One region of the Kitasatospora sp. NPDC093102 genome, then DNA from elsewhere that is predicted to be linked to it. Evidence: riboswitches for the same ligand, from Rfam matches in the RefSeq annotation. Region 1 holds a riboswitch; each other region holds the start of a gene.
What was found. A riboswitch is a leader RNA that binds a small molecule or an ion and turns the genes downstream of it on or off. The one in region 1 is predicted to bind cyclic di-AMP.
Positions count from the first base shown of each region.

Region 1 (3,199 bases):
TCGAGCCGGCGCTGCCGGGTGACCAGCTCGTGCAGGGTCTCCTGCTGGCGCACGGCGGCCTGGCCCAGGGTGCGGGCGCGGGCCAGGTAGCCCTCCGGGTCGGGCGAGAGGATCAGCTGGGCGGTCTGGGTCATCCCGCCGCCGCGGTACTCGGCCCCGGCCACCGTCGCCAGGTCGCCGCGCAGCTCGTTGAGCTGGTCCTGGGCGACGGCGATCTCACCCTGGAGGATCGTGGTCTCGCCCTGGAGCCGCCGCTGGGCCTCCTGCGCCGCGTTGGCCTTCTCGGACGCCTGCTCGGCCTCGTCGTACAGCTGCTCCACCTGTGCCGTGACGTCCTGGCGGTCGGACGGGTCCGGGCTGCCGGGGGCGGCCTGGGCGCTGCCTCCGGCGGCCACGCCCAGCGCGGTGGCGGCGGCCGCGGTCAGCACCAGCGCCCGGGTGAGCAGTTGGGAACGGCGGTGCACGGGCATGGCGGCAGCGGCTCCAATCCTGCGGTGCGGCCCCCGCCGCCGCACCACGACGGGCGGCCGTCGAGCGGGAGTCCGGTGGCAGACGTTAGCGAGTTCGGGCAAGCGAGTCCAAACCCCTCCCAACTCGAATATTTGACCCCTAATCGGACATCAGGTCGACCCCGCCGGAAAAGCCGCAGGCCCGGCCTTCCCTGGGGAAGACCGGGCCTGGAAGCGTCCGTGCCGGGATCAGACCCGCACGATGGAGGCCAGCGGCATGTTGGTGACCGCCTCGTAGCGCACCGACGCACCCGGCTTGGGCGCGTGCAGCACCTGGCCGTTGCCCGCGTAGATGCCGACGTGGTGGGCGTCGCTGTAGAAGATCAGCAGGTCGCCGGGCTGGGCCTGGGAGATGTCCGAACCGATCCGGGTGCCGGCCGAGGCCTGCGCCTGCGAGGTGCGCGGCAACGACACGCCGGCCTGGTTGAACGCCCAGACCATCAGGCCGGAGCAGTCGAAGGAGCCCGGGCCGGTGGCGCCCCAGACGTACGGGCTGCCGACCTTGGACGCGGCGGCCGAGAGCGCGGCGGCACCGCGCGAGCTGCCGGCGGCCACCTTCACCGGAGCGGTGGTCGTGCCGGCCGCGAGGTCGCCGCGGCTGTTGTCGCGCGAGGCGCGGTCGGCGGCGGCCTTCGCGGCGTCGAGCTTCGCGGACTCCGCCTTCAGCTGGGCCTCGGCGGCGGCCTTCTCCTCGGCCTGCTGGAGCGCCCGGCGCTCCTGCTCGGTCAGCGTGTTGAGCAGGTCCTGGGCCGCCTTCAGCTTGCCCTGGACCTCCTCCTTGGAGGCCTTCAGCTGCTGGGTGGTCGACTCCAGCTCGGCGAGCTTGCCCTGGGCCTCGTTGCGGTCCTGGTCGAGCTTGCGCTGCTGCTCCTGGAGCTCCTTCAGCTGACCCTTCTGGGTGCTGCCGGCCTGGTTCAGCGTGCCGGCCTGGCTGAGGAAGTTGTCCGGGCTGGAGGAGAACATCAGCTGGACGGTCGGGGATATGCCCCCGTTGCGGTACTGCTCGCCGGCGATCTCGGCCAGGCCGCCCTGGAGCTCGGTGACCTGGGCCTGCTGACGGGCCACCTGGTCCTGCAGGCCGGAGACCTGCTTCTCCAGCTCCTGCTGCTTGGCCTGGGCGGCGTTGTAGTTCTCGGTCGCGACCTCGGCCTGCTCGTTGAGCTGGTCGACCTGCTCCTTGACCTGTTCCTTGGTCGGCTGCGGGTCGGCGTGGGCACCGGACTGCGCGGAGAGGGCGACGGCTGCGGCAGCGACCCCGGTGAGGATCGAGACGCGGGCGCGACCGGCGGGCTTGGGACGACGATGGGACGCCACGAAGGCGGACTCCTTCTTCCTACGTCCGCCTACCGGGTGAGCTGACGGGTTCGGGCCGGAAGCATGCCCTACGGCGCCTCACGGCCGTTCCATCGGCCGACCTGGCGCCGATTCACCCCGGAGGAACGTGGTTCCCCGGCTCCGCTCCACAGCGCCCCCGACCACTGGGCTCCCCTGTCGGGCAGTCGCTTCGACCTGCCCCGCTGCCTCGCGAACTCGGCGGTAACCACCGCCGCCACCCTGGCAGGGCGATCGACAGTGCGGTGGTTCGGGGCACGACCCTAGTAACTGAACCGTGATCCGTTCAAATCCTTGTCAGAAAAAAGACGGAAGATTACCCAAGTTCCTTTGTGAAAATGACCGATGGTAACCAATGGCGTACGCAAGGCTGATCGGTTCTCAGCATGTGGTCGCGAAGGAGCCGGAAACCCGAACGCCACCCCCGCACGGAGGTGGCGCTTTTCACAGGCCCCGGAGGAGCCCCTCGGGCGTGTCGGACCGTCAGACCCGGCGGATGGTGTTGATCGACATCGCGTCGGCCTTCATCACCTTCACCACGTCACCGGTGTGCGGCGCGTGGACCACCATGCCGTTGCCGATGTACATCCCGACGTGGTGCATGTCGTTGCCGTAGATCACCAGGTCGCCCGGCTGGGCCTGGTCCAGCGAGGGCACCCGGGTGCCGTAGTGGCCCTGCTCCTGCGAGGTGCGCGGCAGCGAGACGCCGGCCTGCCCGTACGCCCAGACCATCAGGCCCGAGCAGTCGAAGGTGGTCGACCCGGTGGCGCCCCACACGTACGGCGAGCCCTGCTTGCTCATCGCCTTGGCCATCGCCACGGCCGCGTAGCCGCTGGCCGGCGGCAGACTGCTGAGGTCGACCCGGTCGCTGCCGCGCGAGGCGCGGTCGTCCTGTGCCTGCTGGGCCCGCAGCGCGGCGCGGTCGGCGGCGCTCAGCGAGTTCAGCAGGTCCTGGGCGGCCTTCAGCTTGGTGTTGACGTCCGCCTTGGCCTGGTTCAGGTCCTTGGTGGTGGTGTCCAGCGAGGCGAGCACGGCGGCCGCCTCGGCCTTCTCCTGGTCCAGCCGGCGCTGCTGGTCCAGCAGTCCCTTGAGCGCCTCGGCCTGGCTGGTGCTGGCCTGCTGGACGGTGGAGGCCTTCTCCAGGTAGCCGGACGGGTCGGAGGAGAGCATCAGCTGGACGGACGGGTCGATGCCGCCCATGCGGTACTGCTCGCCCGCCACCTCGGCGAGACCACCCTGGAGCTGGGTCATCTGCTCCTGGCTGCGGGCCACCTGGTCCTGAAGCTGGTCGGCCTGCTTGCGCAGCTGGTCCGCCCGCTCCTTGGCGCCGTTGTACTTCTCAGCCGCCTGCTCCTGCT
Region 1 covers NZ_JBFBFA010000002.1:314,659-317,857, reverse strand. The annotation lists gene AB0O11_RS04785 (NlpC/P60 family protein) at 1-470, opposite strand, end outside; gene AB0O11_RS04780 (NlpC/P60 family protein) at 699-1,823, opposite strand; cyclic di-AMP (ydaO/yuaA leader) riboswitch at 1,834-1,987, opposite strand; gene AB0O11_RS04775 (NlpC/P60 family protein) at 2,325-3,199, opposite strand, start outside.

Region 2 (3,199 bases), on a different contig from region 1:
GGGAGCGGCAGGCGGACCTGATGACCCACCTGCTGAACATCGACCCGCCGGACCACACCCGGCTGCGCCGGCTGGTGTCGAAGGCGTTCACCCCGCGCCGGGTGGCCGAGTTCGAGCCGCGGGTGCAGCAACTCACCGACCGGCTGATCGACGGCTTCGCGCAGCGCGGTTCGGCGGACCTGATCCACGAGTTCGCCTTCCCGCTCCCCATCTACGCGATCTGCGACATGCTCGGGGTGCCGGCCGAGGACCAGGACGATCTGCGTGACTGGGCGGGCATGATGATCCGCCACCACGGCGGGCAACGCGGCGGCGTGGGCCGGGCGGTCAAGCGCATCCGCGCCTACCTGGTGGACCTCATCCACCGCAAGCGGGCCGACCTCGGTGACGACCTGATCTCCGGCCTGATCCGTGCCAGCGACCACGGCGAGCACCTGACGGAGAACGAGGCCGCCGCCATGTGCTTCGTGTTGATCTTCGCGGGCTTCGAAACCACCATCAACCTGATCGGCAACGGCACCTACGCGCTGCTGCGCAATCCGGAGCAGCGCCGGTTGCTGCAGGAGTCGGTGGCGCGCGGGGAGACCGCGCTGCTGGAGAGCGGGATCGAGGAACTCCTGCGCTACGACGGGCCGGTGGAGCTGGCGACCTGGCGGTTCGCGACCCGGCCGCTGACCATCGGCGGGGTGGACATCCCGGTCGGCGACCCGGTGCTGGTGGTGCTGGCGGCGGCGGACCGCGACCCGGCCCGGTTCGCGGACGAGAGCACCCTCGACCTGGCCCGGGCCGACAACCCCCACCTGGGGTTCGGGCACGGCATCCACTACTGCATCGGTGCCCCGCTGGCCCGGCTGGAAGGGCGCGCCGCGCTGGCCACGCTGCTTTCCCGGCTGCCCGATCTGCGGCTCGCGGAAAGCCCGGAGAATCTCCGCTGGCGCGGCGGTCTGATCATGCGTGGGCTGCGCGAACTCCCGGTGGAATTCAGTCCGGAGAGCCGCTCCCCGCACACGCCTCCGCACGCTCCTTCCGCGCCCTCGGCGCGCTGAGGTCACGCGACGGACGTCGCCGATCGGCTGCCGCCGAGGGTGTGAACACCCATCAATCCGGACATAACGCCGCCGCTGGTAGGCGATCGGACACGGGCCGTAATTTTCGTGTGATATTGACGATATGAGCTTGTGATTGGTCTGATGATCTGTCTACTCTCCCTGGAGTTCGCAGCTGCGGACCTCGTGCGCGGAACGCCGAATCCTGCCCGCCGCGCCACGGGAAACCGACCAGAACCCTGGGCAGGGGCGGGGGAACCAGGTTTGTTGCCGTCTCCCCACGGCTTGGGGTGAAGCCGCCCGAGCGGAATCGTTTCCGCGTACGGCGGCCGGGCCACCTCCCGGTCCGAACCCGACAGCTCACCTCGCAGGCGTACGGAGAGGGACCTCTTCATGCTGTTCGTTGGAACTGGCCGTCACCGTCGTCGCACCCAGGCCGAGAAGGCCATCGCCGTCGCCGGTGTGGCCGGCGTCGGACTCGCGATGCCGCTCCTCACCGCCACCGGCGCCTCCGCCGCCCCGGCCTCCACCTGGGACTCCGTCGCCCAGTGCGAGAGCGGCGGCAACTGGAGCATCAACACCGGCAACGGCTTCTACGGCGGCCTCCAGTTCACCTCCAGCACCTGGAAGGCGTACGGCGGCACCGCCTATGCGCCGCAGGCCAACCAGGCCAGCAAGGCCCAGCAGATCTCGGTTGCCGAGAAGGTGCTGGCCTCGCAGGGGCCGGGCGCCTGGCCGGTCTGCTCCCAGAAGGCCGGTCTGACCAAGGGCGGCGCCCCGGCCGTGGTCGACACCTCCTCGGACGCCAAGGCGCAGTCCGCCCCCAAGCAGCAGACCCCGAAGCCCGCCGCCAAGCCGGCCGAGAAGCCGGTCGCGCAGAAGCCGGTCGCGCAGAAGCCGGCCGTCCAGAAGCCGGCGCAGAAGCCCGCCGCGCAGCCGGTCCAGCAGGCCGTCCCGCAGCAGCAGGCGCAGCCGCAGACCCCGGGCTTCTCCGGCAAGGCCGGCTGGGACGCCGACGCCAAGGTGTACTGGTACCAGAACAACGGCGCCTGGTACTGGACCAGCCACCAGGGCGTCTACCAGCAGTACGCCGGCCAGGCCGCCGCCCAGCCGCAGTACGCCCCGCACGCCGCGCAGTCGGCCCCGCAGGCCGCCGGCCACGACTACACGGTCCGCGCGGGTGACACCCTGTCGACCATCGCCGCCGCCCAGGGCGTGTCCGGCGGCTGGAACGCGCTGTACGAGCAGAACCACGCCACCGTCGGCGGCGACCCGAACCTGATCCTGCCCGGCCAGGTGCTGCACCTCGGCTGAGCCGTCGCGGCCGGCGCCGGGCCGTCGTGCCCGACGCCGGTCCGTCACGTCCGGCGCGGAGCCGTCGCACCCGGCGCCGACGCCGTTCCGTCCCGACGTCCGAAGGGGGCCGGTCCTGCCGGTCCCCTTCGTCCGCATTCGCCCGCTCCGGTGGGACAAGCTGGGGCAAGCAGGTGAACTACCGGTGGGTAGTGGGGCCACACGCTGAGACGGGACCGAGGTCGGCGTGGCCCCGGGAGCCCGGGCGGTTAGGCTCTGGTCGTAACGACTCCGCAATCGTCCTGCTGACAGCACCACCGTCAGACCGGACCCTGCTTCCGCAAGGAGATGCCTCGTGCCGTCCATCGATGTCGTCGTAGCCCGTGAGATCCTCGACTCGCGCGGCAACCCCACGGTCGAGGTCGAGGTCGGCCTCGACGACGGCAGCACGGGCCGTGCCGCCGTCCCGTCGGGTGCCTCCACCGGTGCCTTCGAGGCGCTGGAGCTGCGTGACGGCGACAAGAACCGCTACTTCGGCAAGGGTGTCGAGAAGGCCGTCCTGGCCGTCATCGAGCAGATCGGCCCGGAGCTGGTCGGCTACGACGCCACCGAGCAGCGCCTGATCGACCAGGCCATGCTGGACCTGGACGCCACCCCGGACAAGTCCTCGCTCGGCGCCAACGCCATCCTGGGCGTCTCGCTGGCCGTCGCGCACGCCGCCTCCGAGGCCAGCGACCTGCCGCTGTTCCGCTACCTGGGCGGCCCGAACGCGCACGTCCTGCCGGTCCCGATGATGAACATCCTCAACGGCGGTTCGCACGCGGACTCCAACGTCGACATCCAGGAGTTCATGATCGCCC
Region 2 covers NZ_JBFBFA010000020.1:115,477-118,675, forward strand. The annotation lists gene AB0O11_RS24140 (cytochrome P450) at 1-1,046, shown strand, start outside; cyclic di-AMP (ydaO/yuaA leader) riboswitch at 1,266-1,434, shown strand; gene AB0O11_RS24145 (transglycosylase family protein) at 1,440-2,360, shown strand; gene eno (phosphopyruvate hydratase) at 2,695-3,199, shown strand, end outside.
Region 2: it holds a riboswitch for cyclic di-AMP, as region 1 does, so the genes downstream of both, AB0O11_RS24145 (transglycosylase family protein) here and AB0O11_RS04780 (NlpC/P60 family protein) in region 1, are expected to answer to the same signal.

Region 3 (3,199 bases), on a different contig from region 1:
CGCCCATGTCCGCCGTGCGGCGATCACCCGGTCGAGCGGTCACCCGACATGACCATCCCGGAGGATCGATTCGCCCCGCAGCAGCGGTGGTTCCTGAAACCTTCGGGGCTCAGGGCCCCGCGAGGTCGGAGTGCCTCGGGCTCAGAGCGCGACGCCGTGCGCGCGCAGGAAGGCGACCGGGTTGATGTCCGAGCCGTACTCCGAGCCGTTGCGGATCTCGAAGTGCAGGTGCGGGCCGGTCACGTTGCCCGTGGCGCCGGAGAGGCCGATCTGCTGGCCGACGGTGACGGCCTGACCGATCTTCACACCGATCGAGGAGAGGTGCGCGTACTCGGCGTAGTGGCCGTCGGCGAGCTTGATCTCGACCTGGTTGCCGTAGGCGCCGCCGTTGCCGGCCTTGACCACGACACCGTTGGCGACGGCGCGCAGCGGGGTACCGGTGGAGGCGATGAAGTCCTGGCCGGTGTGGTGGCCGGAGGCCCACATCGAACCGGCCACGCCGTAGGCGGTGCCGAGCTTCGGGTTGGCCAGCGGGGCGACGAAGCCGGAGGTGGCGGCGGCCACCGGAGTGGCGGTCACGACCTGGGCCGGAGCGGCGACCTGCACCTGGGTCTGGAGCTGCGCGGACGGCTTGGCGGCCTCGGTCTTCACCTGGACCTGGGCCTGCGGCGTGGCGGCCTGGGTCGCCGGAGCGGCCGGCTTGGCCGGGGCGGCGGGCTTCACCGGGGCGGCGGGCTTCACCGGAGCAGCGTCGGCGGCCGGCGCGGCGGCGTGGCCCGGCAGCGCGAGCTGCTGGCCCGGGAAGATCAGGTTCGGGTTGGCGCCGACGACCGAGCGGTTCTGCTCGTACAGCGCGCGCCAGCCGCCCTCGACGTTCTTGGCGTCGGCGATCTTGGACAGGGTGTCGCCGCCGACGACGCGGTAGCTCTCCTGCGCCGCCTGGGCGGCCGGAGCAGCGGCCTGCGCGGCAGGCTTGGCGTCGGTGGAGGCAGCGGCCTGCGCGACCGGGGCGGCCGGAACGATGTGGGCCTGGGCGCTCACCGCGGTCACGAGCGGGAGGGCGAAGGAGACACCGGTGACGGCGGTGGCGATGCCGATGCGGGCAGCGCGGGGCAGGGCGATACGACGAGCCTGAGCAGGCATGGGATTTTCCTCTCCGACGCCTGCGAGGTGAGCTGTCGGGTTCGGGCTGGAGTTGCCCGGCCGCATGCGCGGCTTCACCCCGAGCCGGTCCTGGACACCCGCGCCCTGAGGCGCGAACTCCGGTCCGGCGACTTACCTGTGGGTCCCCCACTCCTGCCGTACAGAGTTCGTCTCGAACCACCGGGCAGCGGCAGGACTCGGCGTTCCACCCGGTGGATCCGTCCGGACTGGCCGGGCGGTCGCTGAACTAAAACCCATCCGTTCGGGTGAAGCAATGTCGATCTCTTGAAACGGCAACGATCCCCCCGGGCGCAGTGACCCTCCGCAGGCCGGACCCCACGGTACGTACACAACCCATTCACCCCCCGCCACTGATCCACGACCCTGCGCCGAGATCCGCGACGCAGCGCGCCCGCCCGTTCACCCACCGCCCTCGGTCAACACACCCAGCGGTGACCCTTGTCACGTGCGCCCCGGCAGCGCAGGATTCGCCCGTGGCCACCTCCGAGGCCGGCACCCTGCGCCTGGGCACCGCGCAGGGGCGCTGGGTACTACTGGCGACGGTGCTCGGCTCCAGCATGGCGATGCTCGACGGCACCGTGGTGAACGTCGCCCTGCCCCGGATCGGCGCCGACCTCGGCGCCTCCCTGGCGTCCCTGCAATGGACGCTGAACGCCTATCTGCTCACCCTGGCGGGCCTGATCCTGCTCGGCGGCGCGCTCGGCGACCGGTACGGGCGGCGCAAGGTCTTCCTGGTGGGCGTGGTCTGGTTCGCCGCCGCCTCCGCGGCCTGCGCCCTCGCACCGGACATCCGGGTGCTGATCGCCGCCCGCGCCGTCCAGGGCATCGGCGGGGCCCTGCTCACCCCCGGCTCACTCGCCATGCTCCAGGCCGTCTTCCATCCTGACGACCGCTCGACGGCGGTCGGCCTCTGGTCCGGCTTCGGCGGGGTGTCGGCCGCGGTCGGCCCCTTCCTCGGCGGCTGGCTGGTGGACGGTCCCGGCTGGCGCTGGATCTTCCTGCTGAACCTGCCGCTCGCCGTCGCCGTGATCGCGGTCACCACCCGCTCGGTACCGGAGAGCCGGGACAAGGACGCCTCCGGCCGCTTCGACGTGCTCGGTGCCGTGCTCGCCGCCTTCGCCCTCGGCGCGGTCACCTACGCGCTGACCGCGGCCGGCGAGGGCCTGTCCCCCACCGTCTGGGTCAGCGGGGCGATCGGACTGGTGGCCGGCGTCGCCTTCGTGGCCGTCGAGCGCCGCGCCCCCGAGCCGATGCTGCCGCTCGGCCTGTTCTCCTCCCGGCTGTTCACCGCGGTGAACCTGGTCACCCTGTGCGTGTACGCGGCGTTCAGCGGCGTCTTCTTCCTGCTGGTGGTGCAGCTCCAGATCGTGTCCGGGTTCTCACCGCTGGTCTCGGGCTTCGCGCTGGTGCCGATCACCGTGCTGATGCTGGCGCTGTCCGCGCGCGCCGGGCGCCTCGGCAAGCGGATCGGCCCGCGCATCCCGCTCACCGTCGGTCCCGTGCTGTGCGCCGCCGGGGTGCTGCTGATGCTGCGCATCGGCCCGGACTCCTCGTACTGGGCGGACGTGCTGCCCGCCGTCACGATGATGGGCTGCGGAATGACCCTGCTGGTCGCGCCGCTGACGGCGACCGTGCTGGCCGCCGTCGAGGTCCGGCACGCGGGCATCGCCAGCGGGGTCAACAACGCCGCCGCCCGCGCGGCCGGCCTGCTCGCGGTGGCCGCCCTGCCGGCGCTGGCCGGGCTGAGCGGTGACGCCTACCGGGTGCCCGCCTCGGTCGACTCCGCCTTTCACACCGCGATGCTGATCTGCGCGGGCCTGCTGGTCGCCGGCGGGCTGATCGCCTTCGCGACCGTACGGGGCAACGTGCTCGCCCCCGAGGAGCAGGCGGTGGCCGAGCCGAACTGCGACTGGCCGTGCGGCACCACCACCCCGCCGTTCGACCCGGGCCACGTCCCCACGACGCGCGAGGGCCCCGCCACCGGTCCGGCGGCGGGGCCCTCGGCTCAGAACTGACCCGGCCTCAGAGGGTAGTG
Region 3 covers NZ_JBFBFA010000036.1:40,656-43,854, forward strand. The annotation lists gene AB0O11_RS30495 (LysM peptidoglycan-binding domain-containing M23 family metallopeptidase) at 142-1,143, opposite strand; cyclic di-AMP (ydaO/yuaA leader) riboswitch at 1,146-1,283, opposite strand; gene AB0O11_RS30500 (MFS transporter) at 1,638-3,179, shown strand.
Region 3: it holds a riboswitch for cyclic di-AMP, as region 1 does, so the genes downstream of both, AB0O11_RS30495 (LysM peptidoglycan-binding domain-containing M23 family metallopeptidase) here and AB0O11_RS04780 (NlpC/P60 family protein) in region 1, are expected to answer to the same signal.

Region 4 (3,199 bases), on a different contig from region 1:
GCCGGTCGGCGACGAGCTCCGGCTTCGGGAAGTCGGGGTCCTTGCTGCCCATGACCACCAGCGCCGGGCACCGCACCGCGGCCGTCCAGCCGACCGGTGCCGAGTCGCCGTGGACGTACCCGCGGGTGGCGGTCTTCCGTCCCCGGGTGCGCAGCGCGGCGACCAGTCCGTCCACGTACGCGTCGAAGTCGGCGGGCTTGGCGCCCGGGAAGGCCATCCGGCGCAGGTAGAAGCCCCAGGAGGCCGGCCAGTGGACGAGGGCGGCGCCCATCAGGCCCATGACGCCGCGCATCAGGGCGCCCTGCGGCGGGTTCTCGACGAAGGCGTCGAGGAGGACGATCCCGGCGACCCGCTCGGGCGCGTCCCCGGCGGCCTTGACGACGGTCGCGCCGGTGTACGAGTTCCCGGCGAGGACGGCGCGCTCGATGCCGAGGTGGTCGAGCAGGGCGAGCACGTCGCCGGCGATGGCGGCCGGGCTGTAGTCGTCCCAGGTGATGGAGGACTCGCCGAAGCCCCGCAGGTCCATGGTGACGACCCGGTGGCCGGCGGCGACGAGCAGCGGGCGCAGGTGCCGGTACGCGGCCCGGCTGTCGAGCATGCCCGGGAGCAGGACGACGGGGGTGCCGTTGCCCTGCCGGGTGTCGTCGAAGGCGATCCGGCCGCCGGGAACGGTCAGGTACTGGGTGCTCGGGGTGATGGTGCCGTTCATGGGTGGTCCCCTTCGGGCCGTCGGTGCGGGGCGTCGGCTGTGCTGCCGATAGCCATAAAGCTAAGGCTAATAGCCTTAGCCGTCAAGCGACCGACGGGCGGCGGGGTGGGGCGGCGGGCCGGGAGGAGGGGGAGGGGTCGGTCAGACCCCCTCGACCTTGAACGGGTCGTGCTCGCTGAGCAGCTTCTCCAGTCGGGCCTGGTCGACCCGGGTGATCATCTCGCTGGACTCCTGCCGGTCCCGGATCACCTTCGCCAGCGTGAACGCGGAGGTGACGGTGTAGAGGAGGCCGATCCCGAGGAAGGCCCGGGTCCACCCGCCGACCGGCAGGTAGGCGATTCCGGCGGCGAGGGCGATGCCCGACAGGGAGAAGGAGAGGACGGCTTGGACGAAGTACGCGGCCGTGGTGCGGGCCTGCATCGGTGCGCTCATGGCGTCAGGATGCGGCGGCCGCGCCGGGCCGCACATGAGTAGGAATACTCAGATGGGGCCGTGTACGAGGGGCCGTTCGTTGACGTCCGATCACCTTCCCCCGAGCTGCTCCAAACGGATGGCTTGGAATCAGAGCGTCCTAGGATTAACGTTTGATAACGCAGCGCGGTTGTCAACGCCGTACCCAGACGGCACCGTGCGCCGTCGCCTAATCCCGCCGGCCGGCCTCCGGGCAGGTCAGGGAGCCGGGGAACCACGTTCCTTGGGGTGAATCGGCGGGGCTCCGGCCCGGCCGTAGGAGACCTTCCTGCTCCGAACCCGTCAGCTAACCCGGTAGGCGCGAAGGAAGGAAAGGAGCGCGCCTCCCGTGGCGTCGACGCACACCCCGGCACACCCGGCCGGCTTCGCAGCCGGTACCCAGCTCCTCGACCACCCCGGCACGGACGGCCCCGAGGCCTTCGGCCCGGAGGTCTTCGGCCCGGAGGCCGAGACCAACCGCCACCGGATGCCGCGTCAGACCCGCGGAGCCTCCCCGCTGCTCGGCGTCACCGCCGTCGCCGCCACCCTGGGCGCCACCGGGTTCGCCTCGGCGACCCCGGCCGCCGCCCCCGCCGTCGAGGCCCCGGACGAGACCCCGGTCGCCCTCTCCGCCGACCCCGGCCTCGCGCTCGCCGCCCGCATCCAGCACCAGGCCGACAGCCAGCGCACCGCCGCCGAGGAGACCGCCCGGCTCCAGGCCGCGCAGGAGGCGGAGGCCAAGGCCGCCGCCAAGGAGGCCGAGGCCAAGCGCGCCGCCGAGGAGGCCGAGCGGGTCAAGGCCGCCGCCCTCACCCTCCCGGTGAACGACTACCGGCTCTCCGCCCACTACGGCCAGAGCGCCCGCTACTGGGCCAACCTGCACACCGGCCTGGACTTCGCCGCCGACACCGGCACCCCGGTCTACGCGCTCGGCCAGGGCACCATCACCTCGGCCGGCTGGGCCGGCTCGTACGGCTACCGGATCGTCGAGACCCTGCCCGACGGCACCGAGATCTGGTACTGCCACCTCTCCTCGATCACCAAGGGCTCCGGCAAGGTCGCCTCCGGCCAGCAGATCGGCAAGGTCGGCGCGACCGGCAACGTCACCGGCCCGCACCTGCACATGGAGGTCCGTCCCGGCGGCGGCGCCCCGGTCGACCCGGAGCCCTGGCTCCAGCAGCGCGGCCTCAACCCCTGACGCACCCGCGCGAAGCCCCCGGCCCGGAGCACCGGCACCGGGCCGGGGGCTTCGCGCGACGTCTCACTCCTCGACGGGCAGCTGCGCCAGGTACGCCTCGATCTCCTCCTGGCCCGGCTCCGGCGCCAGCTCCGGGAACTCCGTCACCAGCAGCCGCGGCAGCCCCGGCACCGTCCACCCGCCGAACAGGTCGAGCGCCGCGTCGACCGCCGCCTCCTCGAACTGCCCGAAGTCCCCCGCCAGTTCGTCCGGCATCGGCCGGCCCTGCGCGGTCAGCTCGGCCAGGTTGCGGTAGCTGCGCCGCATCAGGCCCTGCTCCAGCAGCCGCCGCGCGCCGTCCGTGGCCATGCCGACCGACAGCACCCGGCCCGGGCCCCAGCCCTGCTCGTCCGGCTCGTCCAGCCAGCCGGCCGGCACCAGCGCCTCGTACGCGGCCAGCCGCTCCTCCTGCGCCAGCTCCCCGAAGCCGGCCAGCCAGTCCCGCACCGCCGCCCCGTCCGTGACGTCCACCCCGTGCGCGTGCAGCAGCAGCGCGTACAGCCGGGGCCAGGTCACCAGGTCGGCGCGGCGCAGCAGCCCGGCCGCGACCTCGCCCTGCCACTCGGCCTCCGCGTGCAGCCGCTCCTGGCGCTTGGCGTTGAGCCGCCGGGCCGCCCGCTGGTGGTCGATCAGCAGCCGGACGGCGTCGCCGTAGGCGAGCGGGTCCTCCTCGGGCGCCGGTTGGACGTACAGGTGGAGCCGCTCATAGAGCAGGTGCTCCACCGCGTCGGAGGTCAGTTCGGGCCAGCCGTCGTGCATCCTGCCCTCGCCCAGCTCCAGCAGCGCCAGCACCGCGCGCAGCG
Region 4 covers NZ_JBFBFA010000010.1:25,260-28,458, reverse strand. The annotation lists gene AB0O11_RS16295 (alpha/beta hydrolase) at 1-709, opposite strand, end outside; gene AB0O11_RS16290 (YiaA/YiaB family inner membrane protein) at 851-1,141, opposite strand; cyclic di-AMP (ydaO/yuaA leader) riboswitch at 1,337-1,495, shown strand; gene AB0O11_RS16285 (M23 family metallopeptidase) at 1,509-2,357, shown strand; gene AB0O11_RS16280 (hypothetical protein) at 2,421-3,199, opposite strand, start outside.
Region 4: it holds a riboswitch for cyclic di-AMP, as region 1 does, so the genes downstream of both, AB0O11_RS16285 (M23 family metallopeptidase) here and AB0O11_RS04780 (NlpC/P60 family protein) in region 1, are expected to answer to the same signal.